DNA from 2 places in the Pseudomonas sp. S2_H10 genome. Region 2 is predicted to be linked to the other one. Evidence: predicted binding sites of a transcription regulator. Region 2 holds the regulator's gene; the other holds the start of a gene.
The links. Region 2 encodes sigma-54, which starts transcription at its own class of promoters, with help from an activator protein. Its sites were predicted from a motif close to ANTGGCATNNANNTTGCTNT; they were not measured.
Positions count from the first base shown of each region.

Region 1: the regulator sigma-54 is predicted to act here: its motif matches at 3,058-3,077, upstream of glnA (type I glutamate--ammonia ligase).

Region 1 covers NZ_CP162754.1:4,024,681-4,030,570, reverse strand. The annotation lists gene typA (translational GTPase TypA) at 1-1,249, opposite strand, end outside; gene thiI (tRNA uracil 4-sulfurtransferase ThiI) at 1,389-2,843, opposite strand; gene glnA (type I glutamate--ammonia ligase) at 3,172-4,578, shown strand; gene AB4O16_RS18045 (DUF4124 domain-containing protein) at 4,723-5,238, shown strand; gene AB4O16_RS18040 (hypothetical protein) at 5,333-5,491, opposite strand; gene glnL (nitrogen regulation protein NR(II)) at 5,515-5,890, shown strand, end outside.
Region 2 covers NZ_CP162754.1:4,651,348-4,657,237, forward strand. The annotation lists gene rapZ (RNase adapter RapZ) at 1-756, opposite strand, end outside; gene ptsN (PTS IIA-like nitrogen regulatory protein PtsN) at 759-1,223, opposite strand; gene hpf (ribosome hibernation-promoting factor, HPF/YfiA family) at 1,236-1,544, opposite strand; gene AB4O16_RS20775 (RNA polymerase factor sigma-54) at 1,619-3,112, opposite strand; gene lptB (LPS export ABC transporter ATP-binding protein) at 3,359-4,084, opposite strand; gene lptA (lipopolysaccharide transport periplasmic protein LptA) at 4,084-4,632, opposite strand; gene lptC (LPS export ABC transporter periplasmic protein LptC) at 4,619-5,191, opposite strand; gene AB4O16_RS20795 (KdsC family phosphatase) at 5,199-5,723, opposite strand; gene AB4O16_RS20800 (KpsF/GutQ family sugar-phosphate isomerase) at 5,723-5,890, opposite strand, start outside.

The sequences.
Region 1 (5,890 bases), 630 kb from region 2:
CCATCACCTTGCCCTGGGATTCTTCCGGCAGGTCGATGGTGACGTTTTCGAACGGTTCGTGCTTCACGCCGTCAACCAGACGGATGATCACTTCCGGACGGCCTACAGCCATTTCGAAGCCTTCGCGACGCATGGTTTCGATCAGTACCGAGAGGTGCAGCTCACCACGGCCGGAAACCTTGAACTTGTCAGCCGAGTCGCCTTCTTCAACGCGCAGTGCAACGTTGTACAGCAGCTCTTTGTCCAGACGTTCCTTGATGTTACGGGAAGTCACGAACTTGCCTTCTTTACCGCAGAATGGCGAGTCGTTTACCTGGAAGGTCATGGAAACGGTTGGCTCGTCGACGGTCAACGGCTTCATCGCTTCAACGGTGTCCGGGTGGCACAGGGTGTCGGAGATGAACAGCGAGTCCATACCGCTGATGCACACGATGTCGCCTGCAGCAGCTTCTTCAACGTCTACACGGTGCAGACCGTGGTGACCCATCAGCTTCAGGATACGACCGTTGCGCTTCTTGCCGTCGGCGCCGATAGCGACAACCGGGGAGTTCGGCTTGATGCGACCACGAGCAATACGGCCAACACCGATAACACCCAGGAAGCTGTTGTAGTCCAGTGCGGAGATTTGCATCTGGAACGGACCGTCACGGTCAACAGCCGGCGCCGGTACGTTGTCGACGATCGACTGGTACAGCGGGGTCATGTCTTCAGCCATTTCGTTGTGGTCCAGACCGGCAATACCGTTCAGGGCCGAGGCGTAGACGACCTTGAAGTCCAGCTGTTCTTCGGTGGCACCCAGGTTGTCGAACAGGTCGAAGATCTGGTCCAGAACCCAGTCCGGACGCGCGCCTGGACGGTCAACCTTGTTGATGCACACGATCGGACGCAGGCCGGCTTCGAAAGCCTTCTTGGTCACGAAACGGGTTTGCGGCATAGGGCCGTCTTGAGCGTCAACCAGCAGCAGAACGGAGTCGACCATCGACATTACGCGTTCAACTTCGCCGCCGAAGTCGGCGTGGCCCGGGGTGTCCACGATGTTGATGTGGTAGCCGTTCCAGTTGATGGCGGTGTTTTTCGCCAGAATGGTAATACCGCGCTCTTTTTCCTGGTCGTTGGAGTCCATCACGCGCTCGTCGTTGAGCTCGTTGCGCTCCAGGGTGCCGGATTGACGCAGGAGTTTGTCTACCAGGGTGGTCTTACCATGGTCAACGTGAGCAATGATGGCGATGTTGCGTAGATTTTCGATCACTTGTGTATCTCGATCAGAGGATTCGGTGTGCTGACAAGTCTTGGCAGCGATTAACAGTAGCGTCCGTGAAAGCCGTTACAGCTTGACGGCGGCATCGGGGGGCCGGTGACGCAGGCCACAGGCAAACAGCCCCGGGCACTTAGCTCGGTCGATAAACGCGCACATTGGCATGCCCCTCACTGAGCAAATGGTGGGCATGCAGGCGACTCATCACGCCTTTGTCGCAATACAGCAGGTACTGGCGAGTAGGGTCCAGTTCCTTGAAACGAGCGTTCACTGCATAAAACGGCATCGTTTGTACCTCGATGCCAGCCAGCTCCAGCGGGTCGTCTTCAGCGGCATCCGGATGACGGATGTCGATGACGATCTGACCGGCCAGCGCTTCGCTGACTTCTTCAATCTGCAAGTCCTGGCCCAATTCGTCGATCACGCGATCGATCGGTACCAGTTTGGCGTTTTCGAGCGCACGCTCGAGTACCGCCATATCGAATTCTTTCTCTTCGTGCTCGACACGATGGCGCTTGGCCGCGGTCTTCGGATTGACCGAGATGACGCCGCAGTATTCCGGCATGTGCCGGGCGAAATCGGCGGTGCCGATCTCGTTGGCCGTGTCGATGATGTCCTGCTTGTGCGCGACGATCAGTGGGCGCAGGACCAGTTTATCGGTCACGCAGTCGATCACCGACAGGTTCGGCAGCGTCTGGCTCGACACCTGGGAGATCGCCTCACCGGTGACCAGTGCGTCGATGTGCAGTCGATCGGCAATTTGAGACGAAGCGCGCAACATCATACGCTTCAATACTACGCCCATATGACTGTTATCGACTTTGCCGAGAATTTCTCCCAGCACTTCCTCGAACGGCACACTGACAAATAGCACGCGTTGGGAGCTGCCGTACTTCTTCCAGATGAAATGCGCGACTTCCATGACGCCCAGTTCGTGGGCACGTCCGCCGAGGTTAAAGAAGCAGAAATGCGCCATCAGGCCGCGGCGCATGATCTGGTAGGCCGCCACGGTGGAGTCGAAACCACCGGACATCAGCACCAGCGTTTGCTCCAGTGCGCCCAGCGGATATCCGCCGATGCCGTTGTGCTGGCTGTGGATCACGAACAACCGTTGGTCGCGAACTTCGATCCGGACTTCGATTTCCGGCTTTTTCAGGTCGATCCCGGCGGCACCGCACTGACGGCGCAACTGGCTGCCGACATATTTTTCGATATCGATGGAGCTGAACGGGTGCTTGCCGGCGCGTTTGCAACGCACCGAGAAGATCTTGCCGGCCAGTGCATCACCGTAGTGCTGTTTGCACTTTGCAACGATGTCGTCGAAATCGCCCAGCGGGTATTCGTCGATCTGCAGGAAATGCGCGACACCCGGCATGCAGCTCAGGCGCTCGCCCATCTCCTTCAAGGCCTTGGGATCGCTGACGCGGGTTTCCAGCTCGAGGTTGTCCCACACGCCGTTCACCACCACAGCCGGATCCAGATCGCGGAGCACGGCACGGATGTTCTTGGCCAATTGGCGGATGAAACGCATCCGTACCGGGCGGCTCTTGATGGTGATCTCGGGGAAGACTTTTACGATTAATTTCATGGAAACAGCGCGCGCGAGGCCTGCCGAAAAAGGGGGGCGCGGATTATAGCGGAAATTGCTCAAGGTTTAACCAGTTTATGTGCAGAAGGTTTTGCGTGCACCAAAACAGGTCACTTATTGGATTTAACGCCACATTACAGGGCGAGATTTTCTCCTTTAAAGCGCAAAACGCCCTCACAAGTGTGTTTTTGGGGCAAAAAACCCATGCTGGGGCACTGGCATGCAATTTGCTCCCTTGTGAGGCAGGTTGCCTTGGCAGAGTATTCGCGCCGGCATCACCCACATTTAAGGGCATCCACTACTAGCCCGAAGCCACCCGGAGGACACTATGTCGAAGTCGGTTCAACTCATCAAAGATCATGACGTCAAATGGATTGATCTGCGCTTCACGGACACCAAAGGCACTCAGCACCACGTGACCATGCCGGCTCGCGATGCGCTGGATGACGACTTCTTCGAAGTCGGCAAAATGTTCGACGGTTCCTCCATCGCTGGCTGGAAAGGCATCGAAGCCTCCGACATGATCCTGATGCCGGACGACTCCACCGCCGTTCTGGACCCGTTCACCGAAGAGCCGACCCTGATCCTGGTCTGCGACATCATCGAACCTTCGAGCATGCAAGGCTACGACCGCGACCCACGTGCGATCGCCAAGCGCGCCGAAGAGCACCTGAAAGCCACCGCTATCGGTGACACCGTATACGCCGGCCCAGAGCCAGAGTTCTTCATCTTTGACCAGGTGAAGTTCAAGTCCGACATTTCCGGTTCCATGTTCAAGATCTACTCCGAACAAGGTTCGTGGATGTCCGACCAGGACATCGAAGGCGGTAACAAGGGCCACCGTCCAGGCGTCAAAGGCGGCTACTTCCCGGTTCCACCGTTCGACCACGACCACGAAATCCGTACCTCCATGTGCAACGCACTGGAAGAAATGGGCCTGACCGTCGAAGTTCACCACCACGAAGTGGCGACTGCCGGCCAGAACGAAATCGGCGTCAAGTTCAACACCCTGGTGAAGAAAGCCGACGAAACCCAGACCCTGAAGTACGTCGTGCACAACGTTGCCGACGCTTACGGTCGCACCGCTACCTTCATGCCTAAGCCTCTGTACGGCGACAACGGCTCGGGCATGCACGTGCACATGTCCATCTGGAAAGATGGCAAGAACACCTTCGCTGGCGAAGGTTATGCCGGCCTGTCCGACACCGCCCTGTACTTCATCGGCGGTATCATCAAGCACGGTAAGGCCCTGAACGGCTTCACCAACCCGGCGACCAACTCCTACAAGCGTCTGGTTCCAGGCTTCGAAGCTCCGGTAATGCTGGCCTACTCGGCTCGCAACCGTTCCGCTTCGATCCGCATTCCTTACGTGTCGAGCCCGAAAGCCCGCCGTATCGAAGCACGCTTCCCGGATCCGGCTGCCAACCCGTACCTGTGCTTCGCCGCACTGTTGATGGCTGGCCTGGACGGCATCCAGAACAAGATCCACCCTGGCGACGCTGCTGACAAAAACCTGTACGACCTGCCGCCTGAAGAGGCGAAAGAGATCCCACAAGTTTGCGGCAGCCTGAAAGAAGCCCTGGAAGAGCTGGACAAAGGTCGTGCGTTCCTGACCAAAGGCGGCGTGTTCTCCGATGACTTCATCGACGCTTACATCGCCCTGAAAAGCGAAGAAGAAATCAAGGTACGTACCTTCGTACACCCACTGGAATACGAGCTGTACTACAGCTGCTGATCCGGTAGCGCCGCATTACGCGGCGTGACAAAAAAGAGGCCTCCTTCGGGAGGCCTTTTTTATTGCCCGGATATTTAGCGACTTGGGATAACCACCAAGCCTGGCCTATGCTGCAAGCCAACGTTTTCGCTTGCGGTCGATTCCATGGGTCGTGGTTTTCTCTTCATCCTGCTGCTGATTGCTCTGCCCGCCGTAGCGCAGATCTACAAGTACACGGACGCCAATGGCGCCACCGCGTACAGCAATCAACCGCCTGACGGTGTCAGCGCCCAACCGGTCCACTTGCCGCCCCTCAACAGCATCGAGCGCCAGCCTTCGGGCGAACCCGCACCTGCTGCCGAGGCCGTTCGTCATGAACAGCCCCTCAACGCCTATGAAGTGCTGGAGCTGGCCGGCCTGCCTGTCAATGGAGCCCTGCGCGCCAACAACGGCACGTTCACCGTAACCGTACTGATCAAGCCGCGCCTGCAAGCCCCTCACCTGTTGCGCCTGCTGCTGGATGGTCAGCCCTACGGCGAGCCCGGCAACGTGCCGACCCTGCAGCTGGTAAACATCGATCGCGGCGAACATCGCCTCGCCGTGCAAGTGATCGATGGCGCAAACGTTGTCCAGCAGAGCCCTACCGCCACCCTCACCGTGCAACGAGTGCACACGCGCTGAAGACCTGACGGCCGAGTGCCTGCCGGCATGCCCGAGACTTTTTTAACCTCATTCAGGTTTGAGCACTATATTGGTGCAATTGCTTGCACCTTACTCACATTGCAACCCATTTTGGTTCGAAACTACCCGCAAAAGCTGGCAAAGCGCCACGCAAACGAGCGTCAAACGCCTGTTTCAGGCCTTCGACGCTTCTTTTCGGAGCCTTGGTTTGGTTTTTGCATTTTCCCCGCATCAACGCTTGTTTCTTGCGCATGCTCCGCCCCAAAAGAGGTCCCGATGACCATTAGCGACGCACTCCACCGTTTGCTACTCGACAACCTCACCACCGCCACCATCCTGCTCGACGCCGAACTGCGCCTCGAGTACATGAACCCGGCGGCGGAGATGCTGCTGGCCATCAGCGGCCAGCGCAGCCATGGGCAGTTCATCAGTGAACTGTTTACCGAATCGACCGAAGCGCTGAATTCGTTGCGTCAGGCCGTCGAACAGGCGCACCCGTTCACCAAGCGCGAAGCCATGCTCACCGCCCTCACCGGCCAGACCCTGACCGTCGACTATGCGGTAACGCCGATTCTCAGCGATGGCCATACGATGCTGCTGCTTGAAGTCCATCCTCGCGACCGCTTGCTGCGGATCACCAAGGAAGAAGCAC
Region 2 (5,890 bases):
GCAGCCAATGGCAATGGTGACGTAGGCGCGGTTGCTGGCGGCAAAACGAGGCAGCCACTTTAGCAGGTATGTGGAAATGTCCTGGAACATCTCTTCGACATCCGGCTGTGCCGCCAGGTAATCGGCAACCGGCTGATCGAGCCCGGACTGCTCGCGCAATTCCGGCTTCCAGTAAGGGTTGGGCAGGCAGCGCACATCGAACACCAGGTCGGCGTCCACCGGCATGCCACGCTTGAATCCGAACGACTCCACCAGGAAGGCAGTGCCGGGTTCCGGTTGATTCAGCAGGCGCAGCTTGATGGTGTCGCGCAGTTGGTACAGGTTCAGGCTGGTGGTGTTGATCTTGAGGTCGGCGAGGTCGGCAATCGGCCCGAGCAGCACGCTCTCGACATTGATGGCTTCGGCCAGCGAGCGGTTGGCGTTGCTCAGGGGATGGCGCCGGCGGGTTTCCGAGAAGCGCTTGAGCAGGGTTTCTTCGTCGGCGTCCAGATACAGGACATCGCACTGGATGTGGCGGCTGCGGACTTCTTCGAGCAGGTCGGGGAAGCGTGACAGATGGCTGGGCAGGTTGCGGGCGTCAATGGAGACGGCGACCAGCGGCTGCATCAGCTCGGTGTGAATCAACGCTCGTTCGGCCAGTTCCGGCAGCAGGCCGGCAGGCAGATTGTCGATGCAGTAGTAGCCGTTGTCCTCAAGTACGTTGAGGGCGGTACTTTTACCTGAGCCGGAACGGCCACTGACGATGATCAAGCGCATGATTACTGACCGTTTTGCTCGTCCAGGACAACCTGATACAGGGCTTCATTGCTTGCGGCATTACGCAGTTTTTCGCGAACTTCCTTGCGGTCGAGCATGCTGGCGATCTGTCGCAGCAGCTCCAGGTGCGCATCGGTGGCGGCTTCCGGGACCAGCAGTACGAACAGCAGGTCAACCGGCGCGCCGTCGATGGCGTCAAAATCTATTGGGGCGTCCAGGTGCATCAATGCACTGATGGGCGACACACAGCCCTTGAGACGGCAATGTGGAATCGCAATGCCGTTGCCAAAACCGGTGGAACCGAGTTTTTCACGGGCGATCAGCGCCTCGAAGACATCTTGCATCTCCAGGGCCGGCACTTCGCGGGCGATCAGATTGGCAATTTGTTCGAGGGCTTTCTTTTTACTGCCGCCCGGCACGTTCACCAGGGAACGGCCGGGGGTCAGGATACTTTCAAGTCGGATCATGGGTAGGGAGTGTTAACGACCGGTTGCGCCCTGGAGGAGGCTCTGGGTCTTTTCCTTATGCTTTTTGAGTTGTTTATCCAGCTTGTCGGTGAGTGCGTCGATCGCCGCATACATATCAGTATGCTCCGCGTTGGCGACCACTTCATTCCCGGGAATATGCAGCGTGGCTTCGATTTTCTGCTTCAACTTTTCGACGGTCATCGTGACCTGCACATTAGTGATCTTGTCGAAATGTCGCTCCAATCGTTCGAGTTTTTCGCCGATGTAGGAGCGAAGAGGTTCGGTCACTTCCAGTTGGTGTCCACTGATGTTGACTTGCATACAGCTTCTCCTTCGTTGCCAGTGCATAAAGCGGCAGATCAGATGATCTACCACTGGAACGCTGTGGCGTGGCCCTACATCAACCGCTTGCGTTCGCTCGAAGGCGCGATCCCGAGGGATTCGCGGTACTTGGCGACGGTGCGGCGAGCCACCTGAATGCCTTGTGCCTCCAGTAAACCAGCGATCTTGCTGTCACTCAACGGCTTTTTCTGATTTTCCGCGGCAACCAGTTTTTTGATGATCGCCCGGATGGCCGTGGACGAGCATTCGCCGCCCTCTGAGGTGCTTACATGACTTGAAAAAAAGTATTTCAGTTCATAAATGCCCCGGGGGGTGTGCATGAACTTCTGGGTGGTCACCCGTGAAATCGTCGACTCATGCATGCCGACCGCTTCGGCGATGTCATGCAGGACCAGCGGCTTCATGGCTTCGTCGCCATATTCGAGGAAACCGCGCTGATGCTCGACGATCTGGGTGGCAACCTTCATCAGGGTTTCATTGCGGCTTTGCAGGCTCTTGATGAACCAGCGAGCCTCCTGCAGCTGATTGCGCATGAAAGTGTTGTCGGCGCTGGTGTCGGCGCGGCGCACGAAACCGGCGTACTGGGCATTGACCCGCAGCCGTGGCACCGACTCCTGATTGAGCTCCACCAGCCAGCGTTCGTTGTCCTTGCGCACGATCACGTCGGGAACGACGTACTCGGCTTCGGTCGACTCGATCTGCGAGCCCGGGCGCGGATTGAGGCTCTGGACCAGTTCGATGATTTGGCGCAGCTCGTCTTCCTTGAGCTTCATGCGGCGCATCAACTGGCTGTAGTCGCGGCTGCCCAGCAAGTCGATGTAGTCGCTGACCAGGCGCTTGGCCTCGGCCAGCCAAGGGGTCTTGGCGGGTAGCTGGCGCAATTGCAGCAGCAGGCATTCGCCCAGGTTGCGGGCGCCGATGCCGGCGGGCTCGAATTGCTGGATGCGGTGCAGGACGGCTTCGATTTCGTCCAGCTCGATGTCCAGTTCCGGGTCGAAGGCTTCGAGGATTTCCTCGAGGGTTTCGTCCAGGTAGCCCTGATTGTTGATGCAGTCGATCAGGGTCACGGCGATCAGCCGATCGGTATCGGACATCGGCGCCAGGTTCAGTTGCCACAGCAAGTGGCTTTGCAGGCTTTCACCGGCCGAGGTGCGGGTGGTGAAGTCCCACTCGTCATCGTCGTTGCTGGGCAGGCTGCTGGCGCTGGTCTGGTAAACGTCTTCCCATGCGGTGTCGACAGGGAGTTCGTTGGGGATGCGCTCGTTCCAGTCACCCTCTTCAAGGTTGTCAACCGTCGGTGCGCTTTCCTGGTAGGAAGGTTCCTGGATATCGGTGTTGGGTTTTTGTTCGGCGTTGTCGGCCAAGGGGTCGGAATTGTCGAAGTCGTCGCCTTCTTCCTGGCGTTCGAGCATCGGATTGGACTCCAGGGCCTCCTGGATTTCCTGTTGCAGGTCCAGGGTCGACAATTGGAGCAGGCGGATGGCCTGTTGCAGCTGCGGTGTCATCGTCAGCTGCTGGCCCATTCTCAAGACTAGCGATGGTTTCATGGCAGGGGCTTAACACCTTATTCGCCGGCGCACATGCGCCATCCACTACAGGGCGCCGGGGCGCCAAACATAAGCAAATTATATGCCTGAAACTGAAGGTTTTGCCTAGAGCGCAGTAACAATAAAAAACGATAAAAATATGTTGCTGAATTGCCCTTGTCGGGGGCTGTTCACGCCGGGTTGCATGAAGCACTGGTGAATCCGCAGGTCATGTGCCCGGGCGGCTGCCAGGGCACGGCTCGGCGCTTACAGGCGGAACTCGTGACCCAGGTACACTTCCTTCACCAGATCGTTGGCCAGGATGGTCTCTGCGTCGCCTTCGGCGATCAGTTGACCGTCATTGACGATGTAGGCGGTTTCACAGATATCCAGGGTTTCACGAACGTTGTGGTCCGTGATCAGCACGCCAATGCCTTTGGCCTTGAGGTGGTGAATGATCTGCTTGATGTCGCCGACCGAAATCGGGTCCACGCCGGCGAAGGGTTCGTCGAGGAGGATGAATTTCGGATTGGTGGCCAGGGCACGGGCGATTTCCACGCGGCGGCGCTCGCCGCCGGACAGGCTCATGCCGAGGTTGTCGCGGATGTGGCTGATGTGGAATTCCTGCAGCAGGCTTTCCAGTTCCTTGCGCCGACCGGCCTTGTCGAGTTCCTTGCGGGTCTCGAGGATGGCCATGATGTTGTCGGCCACCGACAGTTTGCGAAAGATCGATGCTTCTTGCGGCAGGTAGCCGATACCGGCCTTTGCGCGGCCGTGCATCGGCTGGTGGCTGACGTCCAGGTCATCGATCAGGACGCGGCCCTGGTCGGCCTGCACCAGGCCTACGATCATGTAGAAGCAGGTGGTCTTGCCGGCGCCGTTCGGGCCAAGCAGGCCGACGATCTGACCGCTGTCGATGGACAGGCTGACATCACGCACGACCTGGCGGCTCTTGTAGCTCTTGGCCAGATGCTGAGCTTTCAGAGTTGCCATTACTGGGCCTTTTTCTCGTCGGTTTTCTTCTTCGGCTGGATCACCATGTCGATTCGCGGACGCGACTCGGTCACCTTGCTACCGGTGGCGCGACCGGCGCTGGCCAGCTTCTTCTCGGTGTCGTAGACGATTTTCTCGCCCTGGGTGGTGTTGTTGTCCTTGTCGATGACCTTGGCCTTGTCGATCAGCACGACGCGATTCTGCGTTGCGTGGTACTGGATGGTCACGCCCCAGCCCTGGACGGGTTTGGTGTCGCCCGCCGTTTGCAACTGCTCGAAGTAGGCCAGGTTGCCCACCGAGGTCACCACGTCGATGTCGCCATTCGGGGCACGGGTCATGGTCACCTTGTTGCCGGTAACCTTCATCGAACCTTGGGTGATGATCACGTCACCGGTATAGGTGGCAATACCTTGCTTGTCGTCCAGTTGGGCATCGTCGGCCTGAATGCGGATTGGCTGCTGTTGGTCTTCCGGCAGAGCCCAGGCGCTCACGCTTCCCAGTGCTGCGCCCAGACTGAGCAAAATCGGGAGGGTTTTAACGAGCCTCATACTGTCCTCTTACGTTCGATAGCAGGTGTATCCTGCTTTCTTTCAAATACGCTTTCATTCCCTTGCCAGTCGATACACCGCCAGCGCCGTCGATTCTAACGTCTTGCTCGGTCTGCGCATATTGCTGCTGCGGGAACACCGTCATGCGGGTGCTGGTGATCAGGGTCTTGCGGTTTTTCTCGTCGAAGCGCGTGATGCGCACGTCGTCGATCAACTCGACCTGCGTGCCATCGGGGTTGACCTCGCCGCGCAGGCTCTGGACGTGCCACGGGAATTCAGTGCCGCGGAATACGTTCAGGTCGGGGTTGGTCAGCAATGTCACTTCGGTCGCTTTCAGGTGCTCGACCTTGTCGGACACCAGATCATATTGCAGCTTGCCGTCCGGCAGGTACTGCACGCTGTGGGCGTTGATGGCGTAATAGTCGACCATGTTTTCATCGACCGGCGTTACCGGCTTGTCGAGGAAGCGTTCCGGGCTGATGTTCCAGTAGCCAACCGCGGCGAATATCGCCGCGATGCAACTGTAGATCAGGGTGTTGCGAAATTTTTTGCTCAGCATATCGGGCTCACAGGTACGCCGCATTGGCCGCATCGAGGCGATCCTGGGCGCGCAGGATCAATTCGCAGAATTCGCGCGCGGCACCTTCGCCGCCACGGGCAAGGGTGATGCCGTGAGCGTGTTCGCGCACGAAGCCGGCGGCATTGGCCACCGCCATGCCCAGGCCGACGCGGCGAATCACCGGCAGGTCCGGCAGGTCGTCGCCCAGGTAGGCCACCTGTTCATAGCTCAGGTTCAACTGGGCCAACAGTTCGTCGAGCACCACCAGTTTGTCTTCGCGGCCCTGATACAGGTGCGGGATGCCGAGGTTCCTGGCTCGCCGCTCGACCACCGGGGTCTTGCGACCGCTGATGATGGCGGTCTGCACGCCGGCGGCCATCAACATCTTGATGCCCTGGCCGTCGAGGGTGTTGAACGTCTTGAACTCGCTGCCGTCTTCGAGGAAATACAGGCGGCCATCGGTCAGCACGCCATCGACATCGAACACCGCCAGTTTGATCAGTTTGCCGCGTTGCAGCAGGTCTGCACTCATTACATTACTCCTGCACGCAGCAAGTCGTGCATGTTCAGGGCGCCGACCGGGCGGTCTTCGCTGTCGACCACGACCAATGCGTTGATTTTATGGTCTTCCATGATTTTCAGCGCTTCGGCGGCGAGCATCTCGGCGCGGGCGGTCTTGCCATGGGCCGTCATGACCTG